One region of the Streptomyces sp. G5(2025) genome, then DNA from elsewhere that is predicted to be linked to it. Evidence: riboswitches for the same ligand, from Rfam matches in the RefSeq annotation. Region 1 holds a riboswitch; each other region holds the start of a gene.
What was found. Region 1 has a riboswitch for cobalamin ahead of ACOBQB_RS23340 (CbtB domain-containing protein). Riboswitches for the same ligand answer to the same signal wherever they lie in the genome.

Region 1 (5,342 bases):
CGCTTCATCTGCACCAACCCCGACGAGACGGGCCCCTCCACCGAGGGCCCGCTGCCCGCCACGGGCGCCGTGGCCGCGCTGATCACCAAGGCGACCGGCAAGAACCCGTACTTCGCGGGCAAGCCGAACCCCCTGATGATGCGGACCGGGCTGAACGCCATCGGGGCCCACTCGGAGACCAGCGCGATGATCGGCGACCGCATGGACACCGACGTCCTCGCCGGGCTTGAGGCGGGCATGGAGACGTTCCTGGTGCTGACCGGGCTGACGTCGCGGCGCGACATCGACACGTACCCCTTCCGGCCGTCCACCGTCGTGGACTCCATCGCCGACCTGGTCGAGCGGGTCTAGACCGCCGCACGGCCCCCGTTTGACCGCTGCCGGGATGCGGGGGGCGGGGCACGGCGTGAACCTCGTAGGACAGGAGGTTCACGATGCGTATATGTTCCCTCGCTCCTCGTGCGGCCGGCGTGGCCGGCGTGGCCGTCCTTGTCATGGTCGCCCTGCCCGGCGGTGGGGCCGCGGCCCACGAGAACGGTTCCGTGGACGCCACCGTCACCCCCGCCGACGCCGCGGCCGGCGCCTCCGTGGAGGTGAGAGTGACCGGCTGCGAGGGCGCCACCGGATCGGCGGGATCGGGGGCCTTCGAGGGGGAGGCGCGCCTCGCCGGGCGGGGCGGCGACGATCTCCACGGCACCGCCAGGATCCGCAAGGGCGTCACCGGGTCCTACGAACTCACCGTCATCTGCGACGGCCACCCCCACCAGGGCGTCGGCACCGTCCGGGTGGCCCAGCGGAACACCGAGCCGACCGCGCCGGTGCGCGCCGGTGGCGGCGGCACCGCCCACCTGACCTCGGCGGTGTCCGCGGAGCCCGACGGGGCCGACGAGGCGGGCCCCGGTACCCGGCACGCCGTGATCGGCCTGATCCTCGCCGGGGTCGCGGCGGTCGCCGTGGCGTTCCGCAGCGTCCGCCGGCGCCGCTCCGAGTGACGGGCGGGGCGTGAGCGTGTCCGGCGGCGAACGCCCGCCCGGGTCCGGACGCCTGCTGACCGGCGTCGCCTGGGCGGTCCTCCTGGTGGGGCTCGCGCTGTGGGGCAGCGGGGTCGCGAACCTGCCCGGCGGCCTGTCCGGGCCCGCGACCGGCGACGTGGCGGCGGTCGGCCGCCCCCACGCCGTCGAACTGCCGCCCGCCCACACACCGTTGGCGCCCGCCCGGCCGCAGCGCGTCGAGGTGCCCTCCCTGAAGGTCGGCGCCCCGGTGACCGCCCGCGGCCTCGATGCCCGGGGCGCGATCGACCCGCCGCCGTTCGCCCAAGGGGACACCGTCGGCTGGTACGGCGGCGGGACCCGCCCCGGCGCCCCCGGCGCGGCGCTCTTCGTCGGCCACGTCGACACCGAGACCGACCCCGCCGTCTTCTACGACCTCAGCGCGGCGCGCCCCGGCGAGAGGATCGACGTGACCCGCGACGACGGCACCGTCGCCGAGTTCACGATCGACGACGTCCAGGTCGTCACCAGCGACCGCTTCGACGCACGAAAGGCCTACGGCCCCCACGAGGAGGGCCGCGCCGAACTGCGCCTCATCACCTGCGGCGGCACCTTCGACAGGGCCGCCCGCGCCTATACGGCGAACGTGATCGTTTCGGCGTACCTGACCGGGGTGCGGCGTTAGACCGGTGGTCAGGGGAGTCCGAGGGCTGTGGCGGCTCGGTGGTCCGACGGCCGTGCCGCGGGCATGTCGCGGGCGGCGCCGGGTGGCGAGCGGTGGCGCCGCCCGCCGCCGGGGCGCGCCTGATCACGTGCGGCGCGCACCTTCGGCAGGGGCGCGCTCCCGGGTCACCCGCACCTGCCGAGGAGCCCGCTAGGCGGCCTGCCGGCCGGTCAGCGGCGGGGCCGGAGCGGGAGCCGCGGCGGCGCCTTTCGCCGCGCGCACGCCGAGGCCGCCGAAGACCGCCGCGAACACCGCCCACAGCAAGGCGTGCGAGGCGAGCGACAGCATGCGGAAGTCCCACAGCAACGACGCGTCGACCGGCACCGGGTCGGGGTTGCCCGGCAGCAGGAACAGCACCGCGAGGACGGCGACCGCGGTGAGGGCCGTCGCGATGTGCCGCACCGGTTCGGGGTGCGCGGCGAGGCGCACGTACACCTGGCGCACCAGGAACATGCCGAGCACGCCGATGGCGACCGAGGCGAGCCACAGCGCCTGGCGGTCGCCGACGGTGCCCGCGTCGCCGACGCCCGGCGGGTTCGCCGGATAGCGCAGCCCGGGCAGGAGGGAGACCGCGAGGAAGGCGGCGGCGGAGAAGGCCAGCGCGCGTGGCCACGGCAGCGCGCGCGGATCACGCCGGTGCACCGCGGCGTACGCGACGGCGAACAGCACGCCGAGGGCCAGGCCCGCGACGAGGGCGGTGACGACCAGGCCGCCGTGCTGGGTGGAGCGGCTGAACAGCTCTTCGTGGTGCTGGACGGCCTGCGCGGCGCCGTGCCCGTGTTCCTGGGCGGCCGCGCGTTTCTCCTCGGCGCGGATCGCGCGGTCCATCAACGGCTCGGCGAGCAGCAGCGAGAAGAGGCCGGCGGTGAGACCCGCCGCTCCGCCCGCGGCCAGGCCGCGGACGAGCAGGGGGAGTACGGGGGACGAGGGTGCTGAGGGCATGGTGCTGGTGTCCGTCCGCCCGGTCAGTGGCACGGGGCACCGAAGAGGTGCCGGCCGTCGTGCGCGAACTCGTGGAGGTAGTCGCCGGTCGCCGAGATCAGCGAGCCGTTGTCCATGAACACGGCGTAGAGCGCGATGAGCGCGATGACCGCGGCGGCCGAGGCGATCAGCCAGTCGCGGGTCTGCGTCACGGCGGCCTGGCTCGCCGTGGTGTCGGTGTGCGGAGCTGCGGAGTGCAGGGACATACCGGTGGGCCTCCTTCTGGGGTTTCCACGCCCCATGGCAGGAGGACGACGGTTCAGTTCCTGACTTCCGCGTACGAGCGTGCGTACGTGGTCACAGTGGCGGGACCGCCCCGGATTCGCACCGGGTTCCTGTCAAACCGTCGCCTCGATGTATGGACTTGTCGTCACGGAGAGTCCCAGCGCGTCGCGTCTCTGTCAACACCCCCCAGGTCCTGGGCGGTCCTGCTGACCGCCGGGCTCACCTGCCCGATCGGCGGCCCGCTCCCCCGGGAGCCGCCGACCGGGCCGGTCCTCGACCGCGCGCGCACGAGCCGCGGGAGGAACCCGGCGCCGGCGCGGGAGGTTCACGGGCAGGCCGTCCCGGTTCCGTAAATGGCCCACAGGGCCAGGCGGTTGGGCCGTGCCACAGACTCTAGGGCGAATGCGCGCGGCGGCCTAGAGGCAGCCGTGAGCACCTCGTGGGCCGGGGGACCCTGTGTCAGGATTGAGATACGGACAGTGCGCCCAAGGGGGAGTGGATGTACCGAAATGACACCGGCCGCGGACGTCGTTTCGCGGCCAGGGGGGTGCGGACCGGGGTGGCGCTCGCGGGGGCCGCGCTCCTCCTTTCCGCGTGCTTCTCCTCCGGTGGCGACCCGGAGGAGAACACGTCGGGACCGCCCCCGAAACAGCAGCCCAAGAGCCAGGACCCGTACTGGGTCAACCCGGAGGGGACCGCCGCCAAGCAGGTCGCCGCGTACGAGAAGGACGGCGCGAAGGACGACGCCGAACTGACCCGGAAGATCGCCCGGCAGCCGGTCGCCGAGTGGCTCGTCCCGGAGAACGCGCAGGACCAGGCGCGCGGCTTCACGGAGGCCGCGGAGAAGGCCGACCGGGACGCCCTGTTGGTCCTCTACAACATCCCGCACCGCGACTGCGGCCAGTACTCGGGCGGCGGCGCGGCCGACGGCGACGCCTACCGCGCGTTCGTCGACCAGGTCGCCCGGGGCATCGGCGACCGGCGTGCCACGGTGATCCTGGAGCCGGACGCGGTGCTGCACATGGTCGACAACTGCACGCCCGAGCAGTTCCACGAGGAGCGCTACGACCTCCTCAGGGGCGCCATCGAGAAGCTCAAGTCCTTGAAGAACACGAAGGTGTACCTGGACGCGGGCAACGCGGGCTGGCAGAACCCCGACTCGCTCTGGGAGCCCCTGAAGCGGTCCGGCGTCGAGCAGGCCGACGGCTTCTCGGTCAACGTCTCCAACTTCCAGACCACCGAGGCCAGTACGGAGTTCGGCAAGAGGCTCTCGGCGAAGATCGGCGGCAAGCCGTTCGTCATCGACACGGGGCGCAATGGCAAAGGGCCTTACGACAAGGGCAAGGACCCGTGGTGCAACCCGCCGGGGCGGGCGCTCGGCGAGACGCCCACGACGAAGACGGACGACCCGCTCGTCGACGCGTACCTGTGGATCAAGCGGCCGGGGGAGTCCGACGGGACGTGCCGGGGCGGACCCAAGGCGGGGGAGTGGTGGCCGGAGTACGCGCTGGGCCTGGTGAGGAACGCCTCGTAGGGGTCGCCCCTTACGGGGGCGATACTCACGGCACGCGAACCCATCGCGCCTCGCTGGGAACCCCCTGCTCATCCGACACGAACAGCATGTACCAGCCCGATTCCACCAAACTCCGATTCTTCGGGACCGTCACCCTCACCTCGCCCTTCGACTTCTTCAGGTCCAGCGCGATCGACGTCTGGTCGATATCCGTGACGTGCGTCGACGCGCTGGGCCGGATGAGCCGCGCCGTCTTGATCGACGACGCGTGCCGCGTCGGAAACGTCCCCGACTCCCCGCGCCCGATCGTCTTCGGCCCCTTGCCGAGGCTCGGCCGCGAGCCCTGGTAGAGGTACGGCGGCGTGTAGATCTCGATGCGCTGCTCGAAGACGCCCGGCTTGGTGTTGGCCTTGTCGGCGAAGAGCGAGTCCGAGCCGAAGAACATCACGCGCCCGTCCGGCAGCAGAATCGACCCGGAGTGGTAGTTGCGGCCGACCAGTGGGTCGGCGACCCTCCGCATGTCGCCGGTCCGCGCGTCGTAGATCCGCGCCTGGCGGATGTTGGAGTCACCGCGCCCGCGGTAGTCCTCGGAGCCGCCGGAGATCAGCACGGTGTCGTCCGGCAGCGTCGAGATCTGCGGGTAGCGCGTGCCCTTCTCCAGGGAGGGCCCGTCGACGAAGCGCGGATCGACCGCCTTCAGGTCGACGACGCGGGTCTTCTCGCTGGACCTCTTGGACTCGCCGACACCGCCGCCGCCGACCACCATGTACTTCTGGTCCTGGGCCGGCGGCAGTTCGACCGTGCCGGAGGTCTCCAGGAGCTTCTGGTCGCTCAGGCCCGGGATGCCCTGCCACTTGTTGGTCTTCAGGTCCCAGATGCCGGGCTTGCGGCCGACGTCGTCGGGGCCGTA
Region 2 (5,342 bases), on a different contig from region 1:
CGCCTTCCTCGATCATCTCCAGAAGGCGGAAGAGCGCGGTGGGCGCGTTGCCGATGGCGACGACGGAGCCTTCGAGGCGGTCGCGCCACAGCTCCATGGCGGCGGCGCTGCGGGTGGTGCCGAGCCGCGCCGCGAGGTCCGGGACGGCGGGGTCGGTGAGGGTGCAGATCACGTCGTTGTCGGCGGGCAGCCGCTTGCGCGTGACGCCGCTCGCGACCATGTTCGCGTCGCACAGGATCGGCGCGCCGTCGCGCAGCGCCTTGCGGGCGTCGGCCACCACGCGCGGGCTGAAGGCGAGGTCGCGGACGAGGTCGACCATCCCGCAGGCGTGGATCATCCGCACCGCGACCTGGCTGACGTCGGCGGGCAGACCGGCGAGGTCCGCCTCCGCGCGGATGGTGGCAAAGGACTCGCGGTAGATCGCCGCGCCGTCCTTCTCGTAGTCGAACACTGTGCTCTCGCTCATCTCGTGGCCGTTGCTCTGGTGGTTGCGGATGTCGTACGTGCTGTCGTGACCGTCTCGGTCAGGGTTCCGCCGCTCACGGGCGCCGCCGTGCCGCCGGTGCGCACCGTCACCTCGTACCGACCGTCCCCGGTGGCGAGGACGTCCACCCAGTCGCCGTGCGGGTGCCCGCACCGCCGCTCGCAGCCGGACCAGTGGACGGGCAGGCCACCGGTGCCGGGGACGGCGTCGGCGCGGACGTCGGCGAGGGACTTGGCGCAGCCGGGCCTGCCGGTGCAGGCGCCGACGCCGAGCCAGGGCGAGGCGGGGTCGGTGAGGTATCCGGCGTCGGCCAGCGCGCGCAGGCGTGCGCGGGCCGCCGCGGCGTCCTCGAAGCCGGGGAGCACGAAGCCGCGCCACGGGGTGACGCGCAGTTCGTCGGCGGGGGCGGGCAGCAGGGCCCGCCACTGGTCGGCGCTCACGCGGCCGAGGGGGGCGCCGACGGCCACCGCGCGGCCGATGACGCCGGGCAGGTGTGGGGCGGGGCGGGGCGGGCCGAAGGGGGCGGCGGCCGGTTCGGCGTCGATGCCCTGCCGCGCCAGCGCCCCGGCGAGGTCGACGGGGTGCCCCGCGGGCAGCTCGCGGACCCGCCACGCCCCGTTGCCCGCGTCGCGCGCGGCGGCGAGGAAGGCCCCGGCGGCGGCGAGGGCGGCACGCGGGGCGTCGGCGGCGGAAACCCGCAGGGCGCGGTCACCGACGCGGACGAGCGCCGACGCCGTGCCGGTCGGCCGCACGGCCGGGGTTCCGTCGGCTCCCGCGTACCCCGCCCCGCCCGAAGCCACGGGCACGGAAGCCGCCCCGCCCCCCGACTCCACGGACGCGCGCCCCGCCCCGCCCGATTCTGCGATCAAGGTCACATCGCCGCTGAGCGGGGCCACATCCCCGCGCCCGTCGTCCAGGACGAACAGGAAGCGGCCGGAGAGCGCCGTCGTCCACTCCTGCCCACACAGCAGCCGGTCCAGCTCGCGGGCCCACAACTGCACGTCGGCGTGGCCGAGTCGGTCGAGCGTGGCGAGCGGGGAGGCCACGATGTTGCGGACGCGTTCGTGGCGTTCGGAGGGCAGCAGGCCCGCGTCCGCGAGGAGCGCGGAGAGCTCCGCGCCGCAGCTCGCGCCGAGGCCGCGCAGCTCGATGTTGCCGCGCGAGGTGATGCTGAGGTGGCCGTCCGCCAGGCGCTCCGCCACGTCTGCCAGCACCGCTGCCTGACGGGACGTCAAAAGCCCTGCGGGTACGCGGAGTCGGGCCAGCGCGCCGTCGTCGGCTCGGTGCAGGCGGAGGGCTCCGGGGCAGGCGTCGCCCCGGTCGCGTACCGGGTTGCGTATGAGGGATTCGCCCTGGTTCGTGGAGGTCGCTCGGGTGGGCGGCATGGCGGCGAGCATACCCACGCCGATCCGGCCGGTCGCCTCCCGAGACGGGCCGTCCCGGTAGGTGGGCGCCCCATCGGCCGCGGTCAGGACTTACTATGCAGGCGGCGGGCCGCCAGGTCCGCCTACGCCAGCGACGGCGTGGGTCCGCCAGGACCCGGGGGAGGAAGCCCGGTGTGAATCCGGCGCGGTCCCGCCACTGTGAGCCCCATCCGTGGGGCGAGTCAGGAACTCCCGCCGTCCATACGACCACCCGGGGCGCGGACACCCCGAGGAAGGCCTGCGCACGCATGCTTCTGCTGCTGTCGACCTCCGACACCGACCTGCTCAGCGCCCGCGCGGCGGGGGGTCCGGTCGACTACCGGTTCGCCAACCCCTCCCGCCTGGACCTCGCCGAGCTGCCCGCGCTCCTGGAGGGCGCCGACCTCGTCGTCGTACGCCTCCTCGGCGGCGTACGCGCCTGGCAGGACGGCCTTGACCAGCTCACCGCCAGCGGTCTGCCGGTGGTCGTGCTCACCGGTGAACAGGCGCCCGACGCCCAGCTGATGGCCTCCTCGACCGTGCCGGTCGGCATCGCCGCCGAGGCGCACGCCTACCTCGCGCACGGCGGCCCCGCGAACCTGGAGCAGCTCGCCCGCTTCCTCTCCGACACCGTGCTCCTCACCGGCCACGGCTTCGACCCGCCGGCGCCCGCGCCGTCCTGGGGACCGCTGGAGCGCGCCGCCCGCGACATCGAGGGCCCGACGGTCGCGGTGCTGTACTACCGCGCCCACCACATGAGCGGCAACACCGCGTTCATCGACGACCTGTGCGGCGCCATCGAGGACGCGGGCGCCCGCCCGATGCCGCTGTACGTGGCCTCGCTGCGCGCCCCCGAGCCGGAGCTGATCGACGCGCTGCGCCCCGCCGACGCCATCGTGACGACGGTCCTCGCCGCCGGTGGCACCAAGCCCGCCGAGGCCTCCGCGGGCGGCGACGACGAGTCGTGGGACGCGGGCGCGTTGACCGGGCTCGACGTGCCGATCCTCCAGGCGCTCTGTCTGACCGGGTCGCGTTCGGCCTGGGAGGAGAACGACGAGGGCGTCTCGCCGCTGGACGCCGCGAGCCAGATCGCGGTGCCCGAGTTCGACGGACGGCTCATCACGGTCCCCTTCTCGTTCAAGGAGATCGACGAGGACGGGCTCCCGGCGTACGTCGCCGACGCCGAGCGCGCGGCCCGGGTCGCCGGTATCGCCGTACGCCACGCGCGTCTGCGGCACATCCCGGCCGCCGACAAGCGCCTGGCCCTGGTACTTTCCGCGTACCCGACCAAGCACTCCCGGATCGGCAACGCGGTCGGCCTGGACACCCCGGCGTCCGCCGTCGCGCTGCTGCGCAGGCTCATCGCGGAGGGGTACGACTTCGGTCCCACGGAGGAGATCCCGGGCCTCGTCTCCGGTGACGGCGACGAGCTGATCCGCGCGCTGATCGACGCGGGCGGCCACGACCAGGACTGGCTGACCGAGGAGCAGCTCGCCGCCAACCCGGTCCGCATCCCGGCCGCCGACTACAAGCGGTGGTACGCGACGCTGCCGCAGGAGCTGCGGGACTCGGTCGAGCAGCACTGGGGGCCGCCGCCCGGCGAGATGTTCCTGGACCGTTCGCGGGTCGGCGACGGCGGCGATCCGGAGGGCGACATCGTCCTTGCCGCCCTGCGGCGCGGCAACCTCCTCATCCTCATCCAGCCGCCGCGCGGCTTCGGCGAGAACCCCATCGCGATCTACCACGACCCGGACCTGCCGCCCTCGCACCACTACTTGGCGGCCTACCGCTGGATCGCGGCCCCCGCCGCCGACGGCGGCTTCGGCGCGGACGCGATGGTCCACCTCGGCAAGCACGGCAACCTGGAGTGGCTGCCCGGCAAGAACGCGGGCCTCTCGGCGGCCTGCGGCCCGGACGCCGCGCTCGGTGACCTGCCGCTGATCTACCCCTTCCTCGTCAACGACCCGGGCGAGGGCACGCAGGCCAAGCGCCGCGTGCACGCCACGCTCATCGACCACCTCGTGCCGCCGATGGCCCGCGCCGACTCCTACGGCGACATCGCGCGCCTGGAGCAGCTCCTCGACGAGTACGCGCAGATCAGCTCGATGGACCCGGCGAAGCTGCCGGCGATCCGCGCGCAGATCTGGACGCTCATCCAGGCCGCGAAGCTCGACCACGACCTGGGCCTGGAGGACCGCCCGGACGACGACGGCTTCGACGACTTCCTCCTCCATGTCGACGGCTGGCTCTGCGAGATCAAGGACATGCAGATCCGCGACGGCCTGCACGTGCTCGGCACCGCCCCGGCGGGCGCCGACCGCGTCAACCTCGTCCTCGCGATCCTGCGCGCCCGCCAGATCTGGGGCGGCACGACCGCCCTGCCCGGCCTGCGCGAGGCGCTCGGCCTGGACGAGTCGGCGGCGACGCGCGTGAGCGCCGACGAGGCGGAGGAGAAGGCCCGCGCGCTGGTCCAGGCGATGGACGACGCGGACTGGGACCTCTCCGCAGTCCCCGCCGGCCAGAGCGAACAGGTCGCCGCCATCCTGGAGTTCGCGGCCCGCGAGGTCGTCCCCCGCCTGGAGGGCACCACGGCCGAACTGGACAACGCCGTACGGGCCCTGGACGGCCGCTTCGTTGCGGCGGGCCCCTCCGGCTCCCCGCTGCGCGGCCTGGTCAACGTCCTGCCGACCGGCCGCAACTTCTACTCCGTCGACCCCAAGGCCGTCCCGTCCCGCCTCGCGTGGGAGACCGGCGAGGCCCTCGCCGACTCGCTCATCGAGCGGTACAAGAACGACAACGGCGACTACCCCACCTCCGTCGGCCTGTCCCTGTGGGGCACGAGCGCGATGCGCACAGCGGGCGACGACGTCGCCGAGGCCATGGCGCTGCTCGGCGTCCGCCCCGTCTGGGACGACGCCTCGCGCCGCGTCACGGGCCTGGAGGCCATCCCGTACGAGGAGCTGGGCCGCCCCCGCATCGACGTGACGCTGCGCATCTCGGGCTTCTTCCGCGACGCGTTCCCGCACACGATCGGCCTGCTCGACGACGCGGTGCGCCTCGCCGCCTCGCTGGACGAGCCCGCCGAGCACAACTACGTACGCGCCCACGCCCAGGCCGACCTGGCCGAGCACGGCGACGAACGCCGGGCCACCACCCGCATCTTCGGTTCGCGTCCGGGCACGTACGGCGCGGGGCTGCTCCAGCTCATCGACTCCCGCGACTGGCGCACCGACGCGGACCTCGCCGAGGTCTACACGGTCTGGGGCGGCTACGCCTACGGCCGCGGGCTCGAAGGCCGCCCGGCGCGCGCCGAGATGGAGACCGCGTACAAGCGCATCGCGGTCGCCGCGAAGAACACGGACACCCGCGAGCACGACATCGCGGACTCCGACGACTACTTCCAGTACCACGGTGGCATGGTCGCGACGGTGCGCGCGCTGCGGGGCACGGCCCCC
Region 3 (5,342 bases), 2.5 Mb from region 1:
GTCGGTGTCTCGGAGATCTTCTCGCAGGTCACGGGCGGCTCGATGCGGGCCTTCTGGTATCACTTCGCGATCATGTTCGAGGCGCTGTTCATCCTGACCGCGCTCGACGCGGGCACGCGCGTGGGCCGCTTCATGCTCCAGGACATGCTCGGGAACGTCTACAAGCCCTTCAGGAGGGTGAGTTGGAAGCCGGGCCTGGTGCTGACCAGCGCCGCCGTCACCGGCCTGTGGGGGTACTTCCTGTGGGTCGGCGTCCACGAACCGCTCGGCGGGATCAACCAGCTCTTCCCGATCTTCGGCATCGCCAACCAGCTCCTCGCGGCCGTCGCCCTCACCGTCTGCACGACGCTGCTCGTGAAGTCCGGACGTCTCAAGTGGGCCTGGATCACGGCCGTTCCGCTCGCCTGGGACGCCACGGTGACCCTGACGGCGAGCTGGCAGAAGGTCTTCTCCGGCGACCCGCGCGTGGGCTTCTTCACGCAGCGCTCGATCTACCGGGACGCCATCGACGACGGCAGGGTCCTGCCGCCCGCCAAGTCCATGGACGACATGCGCACCGTCGTCACCAACTCCACGGTGGACGGCGTGCTTTCGGCGGCGCTCGCGCTGCTCATCGTCGTCGTGATCCTCGACGCGGCACGGGTCTGCCTCAAGCACATCCGCGACCCCGAGGCCTCCCGGCTGAGCGAAGCGCCGTATGTGGAGTCGAAGTTGACGGCTCCGGCGGGCCTCTTCGCGACGGCGCAGGAGAAGCGGGAAGCCTCGGAGCAGGAAGAGCTGATCCGATGACCTGGCTGCGGCGCGGCGTGCGTTGGATGCGGTGGTACGTCCGCGAGTTGACCGGCGAGTCGGCGTACGAGCGGTACGTGGCGCACGTACGCAAGGACCGTCCGGCCGCGACCGTGCCCAGTCGCCGCGAGTTCGAGCGCATGCGGACAGACCGCCAGGAGTCGGACCCGCGGCAGGGGTTCCGCTGCTGCTGAGCAAACCTGTCGACCGCTGCTGAGCAGGCACGTCGACGCTTCGATCTCCGTCCGTTATACGGACAGGGGTTCCATACCGCGAGACCGTGGCTTAGATTTCCCGCACGTTAAGCATGGGATAAGTGAGGGAACGGAGCCGCGACATGTCAGATGCGCCTGAAGTGAACAGACCGGTGGTCACGCCGGTCCGCGTGGTCATCGCAGCCTGCCTTGTCGCACCCTTCGTGGCGATGCTCTGGGTGAGTTCGTACGCGAAGCTCGAACCGACCCTCATAGGCATCCCGTTCTTCTACTGGTACCAGATGCTGTGGGTGGTCATCTCCACGCTGCTCACGATGATCGCGTACAAGCTGTGGCAGCGTGACCAGCGCGCCCGTAAGGAAGGTGCGCGGTCATGAACGGCGGAGTCAACGGCGTCGCGCTCGCCGTCTTCATCTTCTTCTTCATAGCGGTCACGGTCATGGGCTTCCTGGCCGCCCGCTGGCGCAAGGCCGAGAACGACCAGAGCCTGGACGAATGGGGCCTCGGCGGCCGGTCGTTCGGCACCTGGGTCACGTGGTTCCTGCTCGGCGGCGACCTCTACACCGCGTACACCTTCGTGGCCGTCCCGGCGGCGATCTACGCGGCGGGCGCGGCCGGGTTCTTCGCGGTGCCGTACACCATCCTCGTCTACCCGCTGATCTTCACCTTCCTGCCGCGCCTGTGGTCGGTCTCGCACAAGCACGGCTATGTGACGACCTCGGACTTCGTGCGCGGGCGCTTCGGCTCGAAGGGGCTGTCGCTGGCGGTCGCGGTCACCGGCATCCTCGCCACGATGCCCTACATCGCGCTCCAACTCGTCGGCATCCAGGCCGTCCTTGACGTCATGGGCGTCGGCGGCGGCCCGGACACCAACTGGTTCATCAAGGACCTGCCGCTCCTGATCGCGTTCGCGGTGCTCGCCGCGTACACCTACTCGTCGGGGCTGCGCGCGCCCGCGCTGATCGCGTTCGTGAAGGACGGGTTGATCTACCTCGTCATCGTCGTCGCGATCATCTACATCCCGATCAAGCTCGGCGGCTTCGACGACATCTTCGCCAAGGCCGGGGACGCCTTCGCGCAGACCAACCCGGCGACCGACAAGCCGCGCGGCGCGCTCGCGCCCGCCGAGGCCGGCCAGTGGACGTACGCGACGCTCGCGCTCGGTTCGGCCCTCGCGCTGTTCATGTACCCGCACTCGATCACGGCGACGCTCTCCTCCAAGAGCCGCAACGTGATCCGCCGCAACACCACGATCCTGCCCCTGTACTCGCTGATGCTCGGCCTGCTGGCGCTGCTCGGCTTCATGGCGATCGCGGCCGGGATCAAGGTGGACAACGGCCAGTTGGCGATCCCGCAGCTGTTCGAGAACATGTTCCCCGACTGGTTCACGGGCGTGGCCTTCGCGGCCATCGGCATCGGCGCGCTGGTCCCGGCGGCCATCATGTCGATCGCGGCCGCGAATCTCTTCACCCGCAACATCTACAAGGACTTCATCAAGCCCGACGCGACGCCCGCGCAGGAGACCAAGGTCTCCAAGCTGGTGTCGCTGATGGTGAAGGTCGGCGCGCTCGCCTTCGTCCTCACCATGGACAAGACCGTCGCGATCAACTTCCAGCTGCTCGGCGGCATCTGGATCCTCCAGACGATGCCGGCGCTGGTCGGCGGCCTGTTCACGCGGTGGTTCCACCGCTGGGCGCTGCTGGCCGGCTGGGCGGTCGGCATGGTCTACGGCACGCTGGCCGCGTACGGCGTCGCGTCGCCGACGCAGAAGCACTTCGGCGGCTCCTCCGACACGATCCCGGGGATCGGCGAGATCGGCTACATCGGTCTCACCGCGTTCGTCCTGAACGTCATCGTGACCGTGGTCCTCACCTTCGTCCTGAAGGCGCTGAAGGCCCCGGACGGCATCGACGAGACCTCGCCCGGGGACTACACCGCGGACGCGGGCGACCCGGGCGTCATCCAGGAACTGCCCAAGGCGACCGCGGGCGCCGGGCACTGAGCCCTTCCCCGCCGCGACGAAGGGCCGCCGGAAAACCGGCGGCCCTTCGTCGTACCCGTGTTGCACACTTCGGCTCATGGACACGACGACCCTCACGATCAGGCGGGCCCGCCCCGAGGAGTACGAGGCGCTGGGCGCCCTCACCGCCCAGGCCTATCTCGACGGCGGACATCTGGACTTCGGGGCGCAGGACCCCTATCTGGCGGTGCTGCGCGACGTGGCGGCGCGCGCGGCCGCGGCCGAGGTCCTGGTGGCGGAGGCGGGCGGGAAAGCACTCGGCTGCGTCACCTACGTCGCCTCCGGCGGCCCCATGGCCGACATCGCGCGCGACGGCGAGGCCGAGATCCGCATGCTGGCCGTCTCCACCGCGGCGCGCGGCCGGGGCGCCGGCGAGACGCTCGTACGGGAGTGTGTGCGGCGCGCCAGGGAGGCGGGCCGCACCGGGCTCGTCCTGTCCACGCAGACGTCGATGCACGCCGCCCACCGGCTGTACGAGCGCCTCGGCTTCGTACGCACGCCCGAGCGCGACTGGCGGCCGATCGACACGGTGCCGCTGCTGACGTACGCGTTGGCTCTCTAGGCTCTTCTGAGCTTCCCTTACCAGCCGACACAAGATGTGGGGCCGCCTCAGGAACCCGGCACAAGATGTATGCTCGTGCTCGCTGTCGCCGCAGGGGAATCCGGTGCAAGTCCGGAACTGTCCCGCAACGGTGCATGTGTACGTCTTTGGCGTACACGGAGTCCGAAGACCTGCCGACAGTGCACCCGTGCCGTCCGGTCCGGGTGCCGACCGTCCGGGCCTCGCGGAGTGGGCCGGTGGACGCGGTACGCCACCCTGCCCGGGTGCGCCCGTGTGTGCCCTCCCCCCTCCTCCTGGCCCAGAGCCGAGCGAGGGAGTGCCCCACGTGACCATCGCGCCTGCCGAACCCGCGTCAGCGCAGGAAGCGCAGTCAGTGCCTTCCGGGCCCGCCGTGCCCGCCGCACCTGCCGCGCCTTCGACGCCGACCCTCCAGGGCCAGGGTGCCGAAGGAACCGACGGGCCAGGGACCGCGCTGCTGCGCACCCTGACCGACCTCACCGCCGACCTCCCCGACGCCGACCCCGGCCGGGTCGCCGCCGCCGCGCTGCGCGGCCGCTCGGTCAAGGCCGACGCGTCGGAGCTGCGGGAGCTCGCGACCGAGGCGGCCGCGGGGCTCATCTCCGAGGACCCGGCGTACTCGAAGCTCGCCGCCCGGCTGCTGTCGATCGGCATCCGCGAGGAGGCGGCGACGCAGGGCGTGCGCTCCTTCACCGACTCCGTGGCGGTCGGCCACCGCGAGGGCCTGATCGCCGACCGCACGGCGCAGTTCGTGACGGCGCACGCGGCCCGGCTCGACGCGCTGGTGGACGCCGCGCTCGCCGACGGCGCCGACTTCCGCTTCGAGTACTTCGGCCTGCGCACCCTGCACAGCCGCTATCTGCTGCGCCACCCGATCACCCGGCAGGTCATCGAGACCCCGCAGCACTTCATGCTGCGCGTCGCGAGCGGCCTGGCCAAGGACGACGGCGCCACCGCCGTGGACGAGGTCGCCGCGCTGTACGGCCTGATGAGCCGCCTGGACTACCTGCCGTCCTCGCCGACGCTCTTCAACTCCGGCACCCGCCACCCGCAGATGTCCTCCTGCTACCTCCTCGACTCCCCACTGGACGAGCTGGACTCGGTCTACGACCGCTACCACCAGGTCGCGCGGCTCTCCAAGCACGCGGGCGGCATCGGACTCTCGTACTCCCGCATCCGTTCGCGGGGATCGCTGATCCGTGGCACGAACGGGCACTCCAACGGCATCGTGCCGTTCCTGAAGACCCTGGACGCCTCGGTCGCCGCCGTGAACCAGGGCGGCCGTCGCAAGGGCGCCGCCGCGGTCTACCTGGAGACCTGGCACTCCGACATCGAGGAGTTCCTGGAGCTGCGCGACAACACCGGTGAGGACGCGCGCCGCACGCACAACCTCAACCTCGCGCACTGGATCCCGGACGAGTTCATGCGCCGCGTCGCCGCCGACCAGGAATGGTCGCTGTTCTCCCCGGCCGACGTGCCCGCCCTTGTCGACCTGTGGGGCGAGGGGTTCGACGCCGCCTACCGCGCGGCCGAGGCCGCCGGGCTCGCGAAGAAGACCATCCCGGCCCGGGACCTGTACGGCCGCATGATGCGCACCCTCGCCCAGACCGGCAACGGCTGGATGACGTTCAAGGACGCCGCCAACCGCACCGCCAACCAGACGGCGGAGCCCGGCCACACCGTGCACTCCTCCAACCTCTGCACGGAGATCCTGGAGGTCACGGACGACGGCGAGACG

Region 2: it holds a riboswitch for cobalamin, as region 1 does, so the genes downstream of both, cobN (cobaltochelatase subunit CobN) here and ACOBQB_RS23340 (CbtB domain-containing protein) in region 1, are expected to answer to the same signal.
Region 3: it holds a riboswitch for cobalamin, as region 1 does, so the genes downstream of both, ACOBQB_RS35110 (ribonucleoside-diphosphate reductase subunit alpha) here and ACOBQB_RS23340 (CbtB domain-containing protein) in region 1, are expected to answer to the same signal.

The regions. Positions count from the first base shown of each region.
Region 1 covers NZ_JBMUZT010000006.1:2,778,407-2,783,748, reverse strand. The annotation lists gene ACOBQB_RS23360 (HAD-IIA family hydrolase) at 1-351, shown strand, start outside; gene ACOBQB_RS23355 (hypothetical protein) at 435-992, shown strand; gene ACOBQB_RS23350 (class F sortase) at 1,009-1,674, shown strand; gene ACOBQB_RS23345 (CbtA family protein) at 1,864-2,655, opposite strand; gene ACOBQB_RS23340 (CbtB domain-containing protein) at 2,679-2,900, opposite strand; cobalamin riboswitch at 2,935-3,056, opposite strand; gene ACOBQB_RS23335 (glycoside hydrolase family 6 protein) at 3,419-4,453, shown strand; gene ACOBQB_RS23330 (galactose oxidase-like domain-containing protein) at 4,479-5,342, opposite strand, start outside.
Region 2 covers NZ_JBMUZT010000002.1:1,640,425-1,645,766, forward strand. The annotation lists gene ACOBQB_RS07680 (precorrin-8X methylmutase) at 1-451, opposite strand, end outside; gene ACOBQB_RS07685 (cobalamin biosynthesis protein CobG) at 463-1,881, opposite strand; cobalamin riboswitch at 1,989-2,120, shown strand; gene cobN (cobaltochelatase subunit CobN) at 2,157-5,342, shown strand, end outside.
Region 3 covers NZ_JBMUZT010000006.1:5,318,813-5,324,154, reverse strand. The annotation lists gene ACOBQB_RS35135 (carbon starvation CstA family protein) at 1-789, shown strand, start outside; gene ACOBQB_RS35130 (CstA-like transporter-associated (seleno)protein) at 786-983, shown strand; gene ACOBQB_RS35125 (DUF3311 domain-containing protein) at 1,127-1,381, shown strand; gene mctP (monocarboxylate uptake permease MctP) at 1,378-3,006, shown strand; gene ACOBQB_RS35115 (GNAT family N-acetyltransferase) at 3,083-3,586, shown strand; cobalamin riboswitch at 3,656-3,778, shown strand; gene ACOBQB_RS35110 (ribonucleoside-diphosphate reductase subunit alpha) at 3,912-5,342, shown strand, end outside.